DNA from 2 places in the Janthinobacterium sp. 1L-D-8-B-C4 genome. Region 2 is predicted to be linked to the other one. Evidence: predicted binding sites of a transcription regulator. Region 2 holds the regulator's gene; the other holds the start of a gene.
The links. Region 2 encodes sigma-54, which starts transcription at its own class of promoters, with help from an activator protein. Its sites were predicted from a motif close to TGGCANGNAANCTGCTTT; they were not measured.
Positions count from the first base shown of each region.

Region 1: a site for sigma-54 is predicted at 1,606-1,623, ahead of AC0Z42_RS16390 (TorF family putative porin). Genes of this name have one in related genera too.

Region 1 covers NZ_JBXAVX010000008.1:258,733-266,278, reverse strand. The annotation lists gene AC0Z42_RS16400 (YifB family Mg chelatase-like AAA ATPase) at 1-1,078, opposite strand, end outside; gene AC0Z42_RS16395 (accessory factor UbiK family protein) at 1,166-1,435, opposite strand; gene AC0Z42_RS16390 (TorF family putative porin) at 1,704-2,471, shown strand; gene AC0Z42_RS16385 (P-II family nitrogen regulator) at 2,483-2,821, shown strand; gene AC0Z42_RS16380 (ammonium transporter) at 2,833-4,389, shown strand; gene gshA (glutamate--cysteine ligase) at 4,572-5,870, shown strand; gene gshB (glutathione synthase) at 5,970-6,932, shown strand; gene AC0Z42_RS16365 (PTS sugar transporter subunit IIA) at 6,942-7,346, shown strand; gene AC0Z42_RS16360 (HPr family phosphocarrier protein) at 7,412-7,546, shown strand, end outside.
Region 2 covers NZ_JBXAVX010000016.1:81,651-89,196, reverse strand. The annotation lists gene AC0Z42_RS23910 (PTS sugar transporter subunit IIA) at 1-252, shown strand, start outside; gene hprK (HPr(Ser) kinase/phosphatase) at 289-1,224, shown strand; gene rapZ (RNase adapter RapZ) at 1,528-2,391, shown strand; gene hpf (ribosome hibernation-promoting factor, HPF/YfiA family) at 2,473-2,832, opposite strand; gene AC0Z42_RS23890 (RNA polymerase factor sigma-54) at 2,902-4,380, opposite strand; gene lptB (LPS export ABC transporter ATP-binding protein) at 4,385-5,143, opposite strand; gene lptA (lipopolysaccharide transport periplasmic protein LptA) at 5,143-5,721, opposite strand; gene lptC (LPS export ABC transporter periplasmic protein LptC) at 5,740-6,345, opposite strand; gene AC0Z42_RS23870 (KpsF/GutQ family sugar-phosphate isomerase) at 6,399-7,409, opposite strand; gene AC0Z42_RS23865 (monovalent cation:proton antiporter family protein) at 7,518-7,546, shown strand, end outside.

The sequences.
Region 1 (7,546 bases), on a different contig from region 2:
GGCCCAGATAACCGCAGGGGCAGGGATTCATGGCGGCGATCAGTTGAAAACGTGCCGGGAACTCGGCCTGGCGCGCCGCGCGCGAAATGGTGATCACGCCGGACTCCATCGGCTGGCGCAACACGTCCAATACCCTGCGCTCGAATTCGGCGATTTCGTCGAGAAACAGTACGCCGCAATGGGCCAGTGAAATTTCTCCGGGACGCGGCACATTGCCGCCACCGACCAGGGCCACGCCAGAGGCCGTCTGGTGCGGCGCGCGATACGGCCGGCGTTTCCAGTTTTCCACCTTGAAGTTGCCGCCCAGCGAATGTACGGCCGCCGCTTCCAGTGCCTCTTCATCGCTCATCGGCGGCAAGATGCCGGGAAAGCGGCTGGCCAGCATGGTCTTGCCGGCGCCGGGCGGCCCCACCATCAGCAGGCTGTGGCCACCGGCGGCAGCCACCTCCAGCGCCCGCCGCGCATGGTGCTGTCCTTGTACGTCGGCAAAGTCGGGATAGGAAAAATGCGGCGCCAGCAAGGCTGGCTGGTGCCGCTGCAGGGCGGTGCGCTGATCGCGCGCTGCAAAATGGGCGCACACTTCGAGCAGGCTGTGGGCCGGATAGATGCTGGCGTTCGGCACCAGCGCTGCCTCATCAGCATTAGCGTGCGGCAAAATGAAGGCGCGCGGCGCGCCACTTTTGCTGCGTTGCATGGCAAACGTCATCGCCAGCGCGCCACGGATGGGCCGCAACTGTCCCGACAGCGACAGCTCGCCGGCAAATTCATATTCATGCAGTCGTTCGGCGGGAAGTTGGCCAGAGGCGGCCAGGATGCCCAGCGCGATCGGCAGGTCGAAGCGTCCCGATTCCTTCGGCAGGTCGGCTGGCGCCAGGTTGGCCGTGATGCGCCTGGCCGGCATGTCGAAGCCGCAGTTTTGCAGCGCGGCACGCACCCTGTCGCGTGACTCCTTGACTTCGGTGTCAGGCAGGCCAACGATGGTAAACGAGGGCAGGCCATTGGCGAGATGCACTTCGACATTGACCTCGGGTGCTTCCATGCCGGCCAGGGCGCGGCTTTTCAAGACTGCCAGGCTCATGACATCTCCCTGCACCGCGGTGCGCGGGCAGGATCAGTCTAGTGCTTGCTTGGGCATGACGCTTGAGGTTCGCCAGTACTGACTGCTTTACAGGGGCTTGCTGACATTGACTGTTTTGGAGTCATTCAGGCGTGCTTCGAGTTCGATCACGCGCAGTTCGAGCGCATCGAGTTTGGCACGCGTCTTGGCCAGTACCTGTGCCTGGATATCGAACTCCTCGCGCGTGACCAGGTCCAGGCGGGCGAAGCCCTGGGTCATCATCGACTTCACGTTCTTTTCGATATCCTTGGCCGGCGAATTTTCGATGGCCTGGTGGATCTTGCCCTGCAAATCGTTAAAGAAAGTATTCATGTCCATGGTATGTCCTTAGTGGTGCTGCAAGTGCATCGCACCATTGCGGTGCACATCAGCTTTAATGTGGTGCGAAAGTGAAAGGTTCAACAAGATTGCTCGGCCATCTTCCGTATTTCCTAGGGCTTGCAGGCTATGTATGGACGGAAATTCAGCTGTCAAGGTGGCAATGAAGCTGGCACGCATTCTGCTAAAGAGTTAATGAACGCTTTGTGATCGCCAGACCAGATTTTAAACCTCAACCGCTTTAAAAGTTCAATAAAAGGGAATCGCCATGAAGAATCTGTCCAAGAGCATGACTGTAGCAGCTACGCTGGCATTTGCCATGTCCGCGATGTGCGGTGCTGCCATGGCGCAGGAAGTTGCCGCAGCGCCAGCCGCGGCCGAAGCAGTGCCTGACAATGTGGTGGCGTACAACGTGGCCCTGACCAGCGACTACCGTTATCGCGGCGTGTCGCAAACGCGTTTGAAACCGGCCATCAGCGGCGGCGCCGATTACACGCACAATCCGACCGGCCTGTACCTGGGCACCTGGCTGTCGAGCATCAAATGGATCAAGGACGGTGGTGGCGACACGAATATCGAATGGGATGTCTACGGCGGCAAGCGCGGCGAGATCAGCGAGGGCATCAGCTACGACGTGGGCGGCTTGTACTACTTCTACCCGTCGAATGGCCTGAGCACCAACGCCAATACCTTTGAACTGTATGGCCAGCTCGGTTTCGGTCCTGCCTATATCAAGTATTCCCACTCGACCACTAATTTGTTCGGCGTGGCCGACAGCAAGAACAGCGGCTATCTCGACGTCGGCGCCAATGTCGAAATCACCGACGGCTATATGCTGAACCTGCACGCCGGCCACCAGAAGGTCGCCCATAACGGTTCCCTCAGCTACAACGATTACAAGATCGGCGTGACCAAAGACTACGGCGTGGTGACCGTGTCGCTGGCGGCGGTCAAGGCGAATATCGATTCCTTCGCGCCGAACGGCAAGAACCTGGCCAAAACCGGTGCAGTACTGACTGTTTCCAAAACTTTTTAAGCGAGATTGCCATGAAAATGATTACCGCGATCATCAAGCCCTTCAAGCTGGACGAAGTGCGCGAAGCCTTGTCAGCTATTAATGTGCAAGGCATTACCGTCACGGAAGTGAAGGGTTTCGGCCGCCAGAAAGGCCACACGGAACTGTACCGTGGCGCCGAGTACGTGGTCGATTTCCTGCCAAAAACCAAGATTGAAGCAGCCGTCGATGACGCCATCGTCGACCAGGCCATCGAAGCGATCGAAGGCGCCGCGCGTACCGGTAAAATCGGCGATGGCAAGATTTTCGTCACCACTCTGGAACAAGTCATCCGCATCCGCACCGGCGAAACCGGCAACGAAGCGCTCTAAGGGGAATATTGATGCGTAAAAATATAACAAAATTGCTAGCTGGGGTAGCCTGTCTGTTTGCATTTGGCGTCTCCGCGCCAAGTTTTGCCGATGCACCTGCGAAACCGGAAGCTGCCGCGGCCACCACGGCCGCTGTCGCCACGCCGGAAGTCGCACCGCTTGCCGTGCCAGCCGCCGCTCCTGCGCCTGCCGCAGTGGCCGCCGCTCCTGCTGCTGCACCTGCGGCGGCGCCCGCACCGGTACCCAACAAGGGCGACACCGGTTTCATGATGGTCTGCGCCATCCTGGTCATTCTGATGACAATTCCTGGCCTGGCCCTGTTCTACGGCGGCCTGGTGCGTTCCAAGAACATGCTGTCGGTGCTGATGCAGGTGTTCATGGTGTTCTCCCTGGTGGTCGTGTTGTGGTGCATCTATGGCTACTCGCTGGCGTTCACTGAAGGCAATGCGTTCTTCGGCACCTTTGCCCGCGCCTTCCTGAACGGTATCTGGGATCCGGCCACTGGCACCTTTGCCGTTGCCGCTACCTTCAGCAAGGGCGTGGTCATTCCCGAGTTCGTCTTCGTGGCCTTCCAGGGCACGTTTGCGGCGATTACCTGCGCACTGATCGTCGGCGCCTTTGCCGAGCGCGCCAAGTTCTCGGCCGTACTGGCTTTCGTTGTACTGTGGTTCACGTTTGCCTACCTGCCAGCGGCCCACATGGTGTGGTTCTGGACCGGTCCTGACATGATCACCGACGCCGCTTCGGTCGCGGTTGAAGCCGCCAAGGCTGGCTGGATCTATCAAAAAGGCGCGCTGGACTTCGCCGGCGGCACCGTGGTGCACATCAACGCCGCTGTCGCTGGCCTGGTTGGCGCGATCATGATCGGCAAACGCGTCGGCTACGGCCGTGAATCGATGGCGCCACACTCGCTGACGATGACCATGATCGGCGCTTCCCTGCTGTGGGTGGGCTGGTTCGGTTTCAATGCCGGTTCCTCGATGGAAGCAGGCGACCTGGCTGCCTTGGCCTTCGTCAACACCATGCTGGCGACCGCTGCTGCAACGCTGTCGTGGGTATTCGGTGAATGGATCACCAAAGGCAAGCCTTCGATGCTCGGTGGCGCTTCCGGCGCGGTTGCCGGCCTGGTGGCGATCACGCCTGCGGCCGGTTTTGTCGGCCCGATGGGCGGCCTGGTGATCGGCCTGCTGGCCGGTATCGTCTGCCTGTGGGGCGTGACTGGCCTGAAACGCCTGATCGGTGCCGATGATTCGCTCGACGTGTTCGGCGTGCACGGCGTCGGCGGTATCCTGGGTGCCATCCTGACCGGCGTGTTTGCTGCGCCACAATTGGGTGGCCAGGGCATTTTCGACTATGTCACCAATAAAATCTCGACCGATCCGTATTCGATCGGCCATCAAGTGTGGGTACAGGCGCAAGCGGTCGGCACCACGGTCATCTGGTCGGCCGTGGTTTCCGTGATCGCCTACAAGCTGGTCGATATCGTCATCGGTCTGCGCGTACCGGAAGAAGAAGAACGCGAAGGTTTGGACATCAGCAGCCACGGCGAGCAGGCTTACCACGGTTAATTATTGATGTTGTGAGTTGTTTTGCCGGAAAGGCGCCTCGTTGAGGCGCCTTTTTTTCGTCTGGGGAACGGCGAAGGTCTTTAAAACAAGGCTTTTGCCCCGATTTGGGCTACTTACACGGTAATATAGTCGGCAGTTCTGTGTGCTTTTTTGAATACTGCACATAATTTAAGGATGTAACTATGGTTCCCCATCTCGTCACGGCCCTGACCGGACCGCTGCTCGACCTCGAAAAAAAGATCCTCGCCGCCACGCCGGCCATTGAGCGCTGGTTCCGCATGGAATGGCAAGAACATACGCCGCCATTCTATTGCTCGGTCGACTTGCGCAACGCCGGCTACAAGCTGGCCCCGGTCGACACCAATCTGTTCCCTGGCGGTTTTCACAACCTGGCTACCGAAATGCTGCCGCTGTCGGTGCAGGCGGCGATGGCCGCGATCGACAAATATTGCCCGGACGCCCGCAACCTCTTGATCGTGCCGGAATTGCACAACACCACGCCGCAGTATCTGCAGAACGTGGCACGCCTGATGCAGATCTTCCGCCAGACGGGACTGCACGTGCGTTTCGGTTCCTGGTCGCCCGAGATTACCCAGCCCACGCCGCTGGCCCTGCCGGACGGCAATATGCTGGTGATCGAGCCGCTGGTGCGCCTGAACAATGGCCGCCGCCTGGGCTTGAAAGATTTCGATCCTTGCACGATCTTGCTGAACAACGATCTGTCCGACGGCATTCCCGACATCCTGCAAAACATCCATGAACAAAGCCTGCTGCCGCCCTTGCATGCGGGCTGGGCCTTGCGCCGCAAGAGCAACCACTACACGGCCTACGATGAAGTGGTGAAAAAATTCGGCAAGATGATCGACGTCGATCCCTGGATGCTGAACCCTTTCCACGCCAAGTGCAGCGGCGTGAACTTCCAGGAAGGCGAGGGCGAAGATGCGCTGGCCGCCAGCGTCGACGTGCTGCTGGCCAAGATCCGCAAGAAGTACAAGGAATACGGCATCAAGGAAAAGCCGTTCGTCATCGTCAAGCCTGACGCGGGCACCTATGGCACCGGCATCATGACGGTGCGCGACGCCAGCGAAGTGCGCGACCTGTCGCGCAAGCAGCGCGAAAAAATGTCCATCGTCAAGGATGGCCAGCTGGTCACCGACGTGATCATCCAGGAAGGCGTGCCGACCTTTGAAAGCATCAAGGATGCGGTGGCCGAGCCGGTGGTCTACATGATCGACCGCTATGTGGTGGGAGGCTTTTACCGCGTGCACGCTGAAAAGGGCGTGGACCAGAACCTGAACGCGCCCGGCTCGCAATACGTGCCGCTGGCGTTTGCCCAGCAGCATGCGGTACCGGATCTGAAGGCCAAGCCGGGCACGGCCGCGCCGAACCGCTTCTATGTGTACGGCGTGGTGGCGCGCCTGGCCTTGCTGGCCGCGTCGCTGGAAATGGAACGCACGGACCCGAACCCCGAAGTGTATTGAACCGCTGACGCATGGCCGGCCAGGCGGGGTCAGAACCCCGCCTGGCGATCTCGGCTAGAATCAAGCCTTCTTCTTCCCGCATTCCGACTGGACCGCCTCATGAAAATTGCATTCCTTGCCGATCCGCTGGCAGGCTTCAAGACTTACAAAGATTCCACTTTCGCCATGATGCGCGAAGCGGCCCGCCGCGGCCACGCCATTTACGCCTTCGAACAGAAGGACATGGCGCTGGAAGAAGGCATCGTCACGGTGCAAGTGCAGCACATCACCCTGACCGGCGACGAGCACGACTGGTACAAGGTCGAGTCACGCGAGGAAGTGCTGCTGTCCACTTTTGACGCCATCATCGAGCGCAAGGATCCGCCGTTCGACATGGAGTATGTGTACGGCACGTATTTGCTGGAACTGGCCGAAAAGCAGGGTGCGAAAGTATTCAACAAGCCGTCGGCAATCCGCGACAACAATGAAAAGCTGGCCATCGCGCAGTTTTCGGAATTCACCTCGCCAACCCTGGTCACCTCGAACGAAGCGCGCCTGCGCGCCTTCCATGCCAAGCACCAGGACGTGATCTTCAAGCCGCTCGACGGCATGGGCGGCACCGGCATCTTCCGCGTCAAGGCCGACGCGCTGAACCTGGGCGCCATCATCGAAACGTTGAGCGAGAACGGCGCGCAGACCATCATGGCGCAGCGTTTCATCGCCGATATCGACAAGGGCGACAAGCGGATCCTGGTGATCGGCGGCAAGCCGGTGCCGTATTGCCTGGCGCGCATTCCGCAAAACGGCGAAGTGCGCGGCAACCTGGCGGCCGGCGGCAAGGGCGTGGCCCAGCCATTGACGGCGCGCGACCTGGAAATCGCCGAAAAGCTGGGCCCCATCCTGGCCGCGAGGGGCCTGATGCTGGTAGGATTGGACGTGATCGGCGACTACCTGACGGAAGTCAACGTCACCAGCCCGACCTGCTTCCAGGAAATTGCGCAGCAGACCGGTTTTGACGTGGCCGCCATGTTTATCGATGCGGTCGAGCAGGGCGTGGCGCAGTCTTCTGCGCACACGGCATAAGGAATCAATATGGTAGGGATTTTGCTCATGACACACGCGCCGCTGGGCCAGGCTTTCATTGCCGCCTGCGCGCACGTGTTTCGCGGACCGACCGAGCGTTTTGAAGCGATCGACGTGCTGGCCGATCAGGACCTGGCCGAAGTGCAGAAGCTGGCTTCGGCCGCCATCTGCCGCCTCGACGACGGCGCCGGCGTGCTGGTGATGACCGACGTGAAAGGCGGCACGCCGTCGAACTGCTGCAACAAGCTGGCCGATGCGGGCCGTGTGGAAGTGATCGCCGGCATCAGCCTGCCGATGCTGCTGCGCGCCATCACCTACCGCCGCGATACGCTTGATGTGGTGGTCGAGATGGCGCTGGCCGGTGCGCAAAGCGGCGCCGTGCGCGTCGACAACCGCATTCGCGTGGGCGAATAAAAGTGCCATGGCCGCCGCCCTGACGGCGGTGGGAGTTTTTTTTCAGGGATAGAGACTAGACAAAAATGATTCAAAAAGAACTCGAAATCATCAACAAGCTGGGCCTGCACGCGCGCGCCTCGGCCAAATTCACCCAGATGGCCGCCCGCTACAAGAGCGATGTCTGGCTGACTCGCAACGCGCGCCGCATCAACGCCAAG
Region 2 (7,546 bases):
GCGCCACTTGGCGCCTTTGTGCGCCTGGCCGAACCAATTCCGTTCGAGTCACCCGACGGCAAGCCGGTCAGCCTGTTGTTTTTCCTGCTGATTCCCGACCATGTGACCCAGCAACACCTGGAAATCCTGTCGGAAATCGCCGAAATGTTTTCCGACGATGCTTTCCGCACGGCGCTGGCCACCGACCCGGAACCGAAATCCGTGCATTCGCGCATCGTCAATTGGCAACCCAGTCTGCAAGCGGCAGGTTAAACTTCAGCAATTGATCCACTCCTGAAGAAAACTGCCATGTTGCAAACGCCGCTGACGATACAACGCCTGTACGACGACAATCGCGAAAGTCTGCAACTGGGCTGGTTTGCCGGCTTCCCCGGCGGCGAGCGCCTGATCTCGGGCGACGTCTCGTCGGCCGCCGACCAGGTCGGCCACTTGAACCTGATCCACCCGGGCCGCATCCAGGTGTTTGGCCACCAGGAAATCAATTACTACCAGCGCCTGAAGGTCAATACGCGCACCCACGTGATTGGCGAGCTGATTGCCGGCGGCCCGCCCGCGCTGATCATTGCGCAAGGCCTGGAAACGCCGCCCGACATCCTGGCCATCTGCGACGAGCAGAATATCCCTTTGTTTTCCACGCCGCTGCCAGCTGCCCAAGTGATCGACTTCCTGCGCGTCTACCTGTCGAAAAAGCTGGCGCAGCGCATTATCATGCACGGCGTGTTCATGGACGTGCTAGGCGTGGGCGTGTTGATCACCGGCGACTCGGGCCTGGGAAAGAGCGAGCTTGGGCTGGAGCTGATTTCGCGCAGCCACGGCCTGGTGGCCGACGACGCCGTGGAATTTTCGCGCATCGCGCCCAACATGATCGAAGGGCGCTGCCCGCCGCTGCTGCAGAACCTGCTCGAAGTGCGCGGCCTGGGCCTGCTCGACATCAAGGCCATCTTTGGCGAAACGGCCGTGCGCCGCAAGATGCGCTTGAAACTGATCGTGCACCTGGTGCGCCGCAACGCACTGGAAGAAGAAGTCGAGCGCCTGCCCTTCCTGTTCCCCACCGAAGACGTGCTGGGCCTGCCGGTGCGCAAGGTCGTCATCCCCGTCGCCGCCGGCCGCAATATCGCCGTGCTGCTTGAAGCAGCGGTGCGCAATACCATCTTGCAGCTGCGCGGGATTGATACGCTGCAGGAATTCATGGAGCGGCAACGACTCGCCATGAGTGGCGATTAATGTTGCCAAGGAGTTCGCCCTTGCAAGGGCGAACCGTTACGCAGGCACGAAGCGGTGCTTCGTGAATTCCCTGCTGCACCAATGACTCGCCATGAGCGGCGATTAATGTTGCCAAGGAGGTCACCCTTGCAAGGGCGAACCGTTACGCAGGCACGAAGCGCTGCTTCGTGAATTCCCTGCTGCACCAACGACTCGCCATGAGTGGCGACTGAGGCCGCGGGCAGCCTCCATATTCAATTGCAATAAAATGTAAAGACGATTGCCGCGGCACGCGCAGGCAGTCTTTATTGTATGATCGCGCCTATGCACATCATTCTACTTACCGGCATTTCCGGCTCCGGCAAATCTGTTGCACTCAAGGTGCTGGAGGATACCGGTTTTTACTGTGTCGACAACCTGCCGCCCGCTTTGTTGCCGAGCCTGGTGCAAACCTTGCTCGACGAAGGCACCAACAGGCTCGGCGTGGCGGTCGATGCACGCAGTGCGGAATCGCTGACTAGCCTGCCGCACAATGTGGCACTGCTGCGTGCGCAGGGGCATGACGTCAAGGTGCTGTTTCTGACCGCCACCACGCATTCCCTGGTGGCGCGCTTTTCGGAAACGCGACGCAGTCATCCTTTGTCGCATGAATTGCTTCCAGGCGAGAATCCGGCCAGCCGCCGCACGCTGATCGAATGCATCTCGGAAGAGCGCGAGCGGCTGTCGGCGATACAGCAACTGGGCCATGTGATCGACACCTCGGAGCTGAGCGCCAACAAGCTGCGTGCCTGGATCAAGGATATCGTCGCCTCCGAACGCGCGCCGCTGACCCTGTTCTTCGAATCGTTCGCCTTCAAGCTGGGCGTGCCGCTGGACGCCGACTTCGTGTTTGACGTGCGGGCCCTGCCCAATCCGTATTACGACCTGGCGCTGCGCCCGCTCGATGGCCGCGACGCGCCGGTGATCGCTTTTCTCGATGCCCAGCCCAGCGCCCTGGAACTGTTTGCCGATATCCGCAATTTCGTGGAAAAGTGGCTGCCGTCGTTCAAGTCCGACAACCGCAGCTATCTGACGGTGGCGCTCGGCTGCACCGGTGGCCAGCACCGTTCGGTATATATGGCGGAACACCTGGCGCAGTATTTTGCCGACCGCGAACGGGTCGTGCTGCGCCACCGCGAGCGTAGCTGAGCCGGAAAAATGGGCGCAAAAAAGGGCGCGAAGTAAACACAGCGCGCCCTTAGTTGATCACAACAATCCGGAGCGGCAGGCCTAGACGGCGGCGGCTTCTTCAGGAGTGTTGTCTGGCAGATGCTTGATCGCCTCTTTACCGTGCCCTTGCACTTTGGTTTTGTACTTCATCACTTGCCGGTCCAGCTTGTCGATCAGGCTGTCGATCGCGGCATACAGGTCTTGCGCCAGGCTTTCCACGTAGACGGTCTTGCCGCTCAGTCGCAGATTCACTTCGGCCTTCTGGCGTTTTTCTTTCTCTTTGAGGTTGTCGACGGTCAGAATCACGGCGATATCGATAACGTGATCGAAATGGCGTTTCACGCGCTCCAGTTTGGTTTGTACGTATTCACGGATGGCTGGTGTCACTTCGAGATGATGTCCGCTGATGGTGAGATTCATACACACTCCTAAAGATGATCGGGTTCGTGCGGTGGCCATCGTTCCGGCCCGCAGAGGAACCGAAAAAAACTACAAAGACTTACGCAGACTCACTGGCGGAATTTTCAACGCTTCCCGGTATTTGGCAACAGTACGTCGCGCAATCACCATGCCTTGTTCCCCCAGCATGTCCGCAATCTTACTGTCGGATAAAGGATTTTTAGGGTTCTCTGCTCCTGTCAATTGCACGATCAAGGCACGTATCGCCGTCGATGACGCCTCCCCTCCTGCTTCGGTGGCGACGTGGCTGCCAAAGAAATACTTCAACTCAAACATTCCATGCGGGGTCAGCATGTACTTTTGGGTTGTTACCCGCGAGATAGTACTCTCGTGTAAACCCAGTGTATCAGCTATTTCGCGAAGCACAAGTGGCCGCATGGCAACTGCGCCATGCGAGAAAAAATCCTTTTGCCGTTCCACTATCGCCTGCGCCACGCGCAGGATGGTGTCGAAGCGCTGGCGCATGTTCTTGATCAGCCACTTGGCTTCCTGCAACTGCGCGCCCATGCCGCCCTCGCCCTTGCCTTGCTTGAGCAGGTTGGCGTACATGGCGTTCACGCGCAGGCGCGGCATCACGTCATTGTTGAGCGACACCTGCCAGCCATTGCGGGCCCGCTTGACCACCACGTCCGGCACCACGTAATCGGACACGTCGGACGCAAACACGGCGCCCGGGTGCGGGTTGCACAAGCGAATCACGGTCTGCGCTTCGCGCAAGTCTTCATCGTCGCAATCGAGGGCTTTTTTCAGCTTGTTGAAGTCGCGCTGGGCAAACCAGGCCAGGTGTTTTTCAACGATGGTCAAGGCCATGCGGCGCGTCACCAGCGCCACCTGCGGCAGGCGTTTGATCTGCAGCGCCAGGCATTCGGACGCATTGCGCGCACCCACGCCGGGCGGATCGAAACTTTGCAGCAGCGACAAGGCGGTGCGCAGTTCGTCGGCGTCGACTTCCAGTTCCTCGGGCAGGCGCGCCAGGATATCGTCAAGCGATTCCTCCAGGTAGCCATTGTCGTCGAGCGCATCGATGATCAGTTCGACCAGCGCGCGGTCGCGCAGTTCCAGCACGGTCACGCGCATCTGCTCCATCAGGTGTTCGCGCAAGGTGCAATGATGGGCTTCCAGTTGCGGGCGGGAATCCTCATCGTCGGGCGCCTTGCCGCGGCTGGCCTCGTTCCAGTCGCTGTCGCCGCCTTCGGGCGCGGCCGTGCTCTCGCCGCCTTCACCATCGAACGTTTCCGCTTCGGCCGCCGGCGCCGGCGCTTCCTGGCCAGGCGGCGCAGGCGGCGCTTCGCCTGGCGCAGCAGTCGAACTCAGGGCACCATCGGACAGCAGGCGCAAGGAACGGTCGAGCGGATCGTCGAGACGCTCCAGCAAGGGATTATCGGTCAGCAATTGCTCCAGCTCCTGGTGCAATTCCAGCGTGGACAATTGCAACAGGCGTATCGATTGCTGTAATTGCGGCGTCAGTGCCAGGTGCTGCGAGGTGCGCAGCTGCAGTGATTGTTTCATCGGCTTACATGCGGAAATGTTCGCCCAGATACACGCGGCGCACCGACTCGTTGGCGATGATGTCGTCGGGCCGGCCTGATGCCAGCACCGAGCCCTGGTTGATGATGTAGGCTCGGTCGCAGATGCCCAGCGTTTCGCGCACGTTGTGGTCGGTGATCAGCACGCCGATATTGCGTTCTTTCAAAAACCGCACGATGCGCTGGATTTCGATCACGGCGATCGGATCGACGCCGGCGAACGGCTCGTCGAGCAGCACGAAACGCGGGTCGGTGGCCAGCGCGCGCGCGATTTCCACGCGGCGCCGTTCGCCGCCCGACAGCGACAGCGCCTGGTTTTCGCGCAGCTTTTCAATCTGCAAGTCGGCCAGCAATTTGTCGAGGCGCTCCTCGATCTCGGCCTTTTTCAAAGGGCGGCCGTCGACGGTCTGGATTTCCAGCACGGCGCGGATATTGTCTTCCACCGTCAGCTTGCGAAACACCGACGCTTCCTGCGGCAGGTAGGACAGGCCCATCTGCGCGCGGCGGTGGATCGGCAGGCTGGAAATATCGACGCCGCTGATATCGATGGTGCCGCCGTCGGATGGCACCAGGCCGACGATCATGTAGAACGAGGTGGTCTTGCCGGCGCCGTTCGGACCCAGCAGGCCCACCACTTCGCCGCATTCGACCTGCAGCGACACATCATGCACGACCTGCCGCTTGCCATAGGTTTTCTGCAGTCCCCGCACGATCAGGGTGCTGCCGCAACGTTCATTCTTGTTCATTATTTTTTCCCTGGCGCGGGCGCGGCGGGCGTTTTGTCTGCCGCCGGTTTGTTCTTCGGCTGGATCACCATGCGCACGCTGCCGGCGCCGGGGGCGCTGGTGCCGCTGTCGCTGTTTTCCATATTGAATAATTCATTGCGGCTGTCATACGAAATGAAGGCGCCATTGGCCACGTCGGTCGGCTTGGTGCCTTGCAGGCGCGTCAGCTTGGCCCTGGAAAACAGTTTCACGACTTCGGTCTTGTTGTTGTATTCCACCCGTTCCGCTTCGCCTTCGACCCACAGGTCGCCTTCGCCGTCGCGCTTCTGGCGGAAAGTGGCCAGCTTGCCCGCTTCGCCCCAGAAGGTGATGAACTGGTAGCCCTGCGGATCTTCCGTGATCAGGGCGCGCCCCGCCTTCATGGTCAGCGTGCCTTTCACCAGCACCACGTCGCCGGTCAGGGTGCGGGTCTGCTTGATGTCGTCGACCTGGCCGCGCTGGGCGGTGATGACGGCTTCTTTTTCGGAATCGGCCTTTTCGGCATGGGCAGCGCCCATCACGGCCAGGGAAAACAGGCTGAGCAGCAAGATTTTTTTCATTTGATAGTGTCCTTTTATTTATTTGGCCGGCACGGCTTTGCGCGGCGGAATCACGATGCGCACCGAGCTCGGCACTTCCACCACGCTGGAGGCATTATTGGCCTTCAGGCCCACGCCGGTCACATGCGAACGCCCCGACAGCAGGTCGACCGGCACGGCCGACTCCATCCGCTCTTCATCGGGGAAAATCGTCAGCGCCTCGGTTTTCAGCGTCATGTTCTGCGTTGTCGGACTGGCCACGCGGTCGATCACGACCTTGCGCGACAGTTGCAAACGCGTATTGCCCTGGTCGATATGCGCCAGTTCGGCCGTCATGTTCAAGGGCGGCACGCCCGGGCTGATCTTGCGCACGAAAGGCTGGTCGATATCGGAAGAGTCATCGGCCGGGTAATGCGTGAGCTTGGCGCCGGAAACGATATAGCTGGGCTTGCCCTGCAAGTCCATGCGCACCAGGCTGAAATTGGTGACGAAATAATCGGGCTCGTCCAATTTTTTGCCGGCACTGACGTCCTGGCTGCTCTTGTTCATCACTTCGAGCAGCCAGAAGCTGCCGAACGCCACCGCAACGGCGCCCAGCACGGTAAAAATCATGCGCCAGCGATGGGCGCCTTCTGGCTTACGCATAGTGTTTCACTCTCAAAAAAAACGTCCGCCGCCCACAGGCAGCACAGCGGGCATCAGATGACCTTGGCCTGCGTCAGGTCATGAATATGCAAGGCGCCGACCAGTTTGCCGTCAAGGTCGACCACCAGCATCTGGTTGATGCGGTGCTGTTCCATCACGGCCACCGCGTCGACGGCCAGGCGTTCGGGCGCGATGCTGCGCGGCTGGGCATGCATCACGTCGCGGATCGCCACTTGCGTGAAATCCTGCACGCGCTCGAACATGCGGCGCAAGTCGCCATCGGTAAATACGCCCACCGGGCGATCTTCGGCATCGACCACGGCCGTCATGCCCATGCCCTTTTTCGTCATTTCTTCGAGCGCCTGCAGCAGCGAGGCGTCCGCCGGCACTTTCGGCACCCGCTCGCCGCTGCGCATCACGTCATGCACATGCGTGAGCAGGCGGCGGCCCAGGGCGCCACCGGGATGCGAACGGGCAAAGTCTTCTTCCTTGAAGCCGCGCAAGTCCAGCAGCGCGACGGCCAGCGCATCACCGAGCGCCAGGGTGACGGTGGTGCTGGCGGTCGGCGCCAGGTTCAGCGGACACGCTTCTTTTTCCACCGAAACATCAAGGTGAACGTCGGCCAGTTGCGCCAGGCTCGATTGCGGCTTGCCGGTCATGGCGATCAGCACGCCGCCCATGCGCTTGACGACCGGCATGATGGCCATCAGTTCGGCCGATTCGCCCGAGTACGAGATGGCGATGAAAGCGTCATCCGAAGTGACCATGCCCAGGTCGCCATGGGCCGCTTCGGCCGGATGCACGAACATGGCCGGCGTGCCGGTCGAGGCCAGGGTGGCGGCGATCTTGCGCGCGATATGGCCGGACTTGCCGATGCCCGAGACCACCACGCGGCCCTTGCATTCGAGCAGCAGGGCTACGGCGCGGCCCACGCTGTCGTCGGTGGCCAGGCGCGCGTGCAGCGCAACGATGGCGTCGGCCTCGATCTGCAAGGTGGTGCGGGCCAATGTCACGGCGCGCTCGCTTGTCGCTTTCATGTCACTTCGATCAAAAGCTTTCTGCATTGTTTTTTCATGGGTTACACTCATCCCCAAAGTATAAACGAATTAGGAAAGCAAAAAACTTGCCAGTCACAACAAACAACGATTTCCACTGATCACCCCGGGCAACCCATGTTTTCCTCGCTAGAATTAACCCTGAT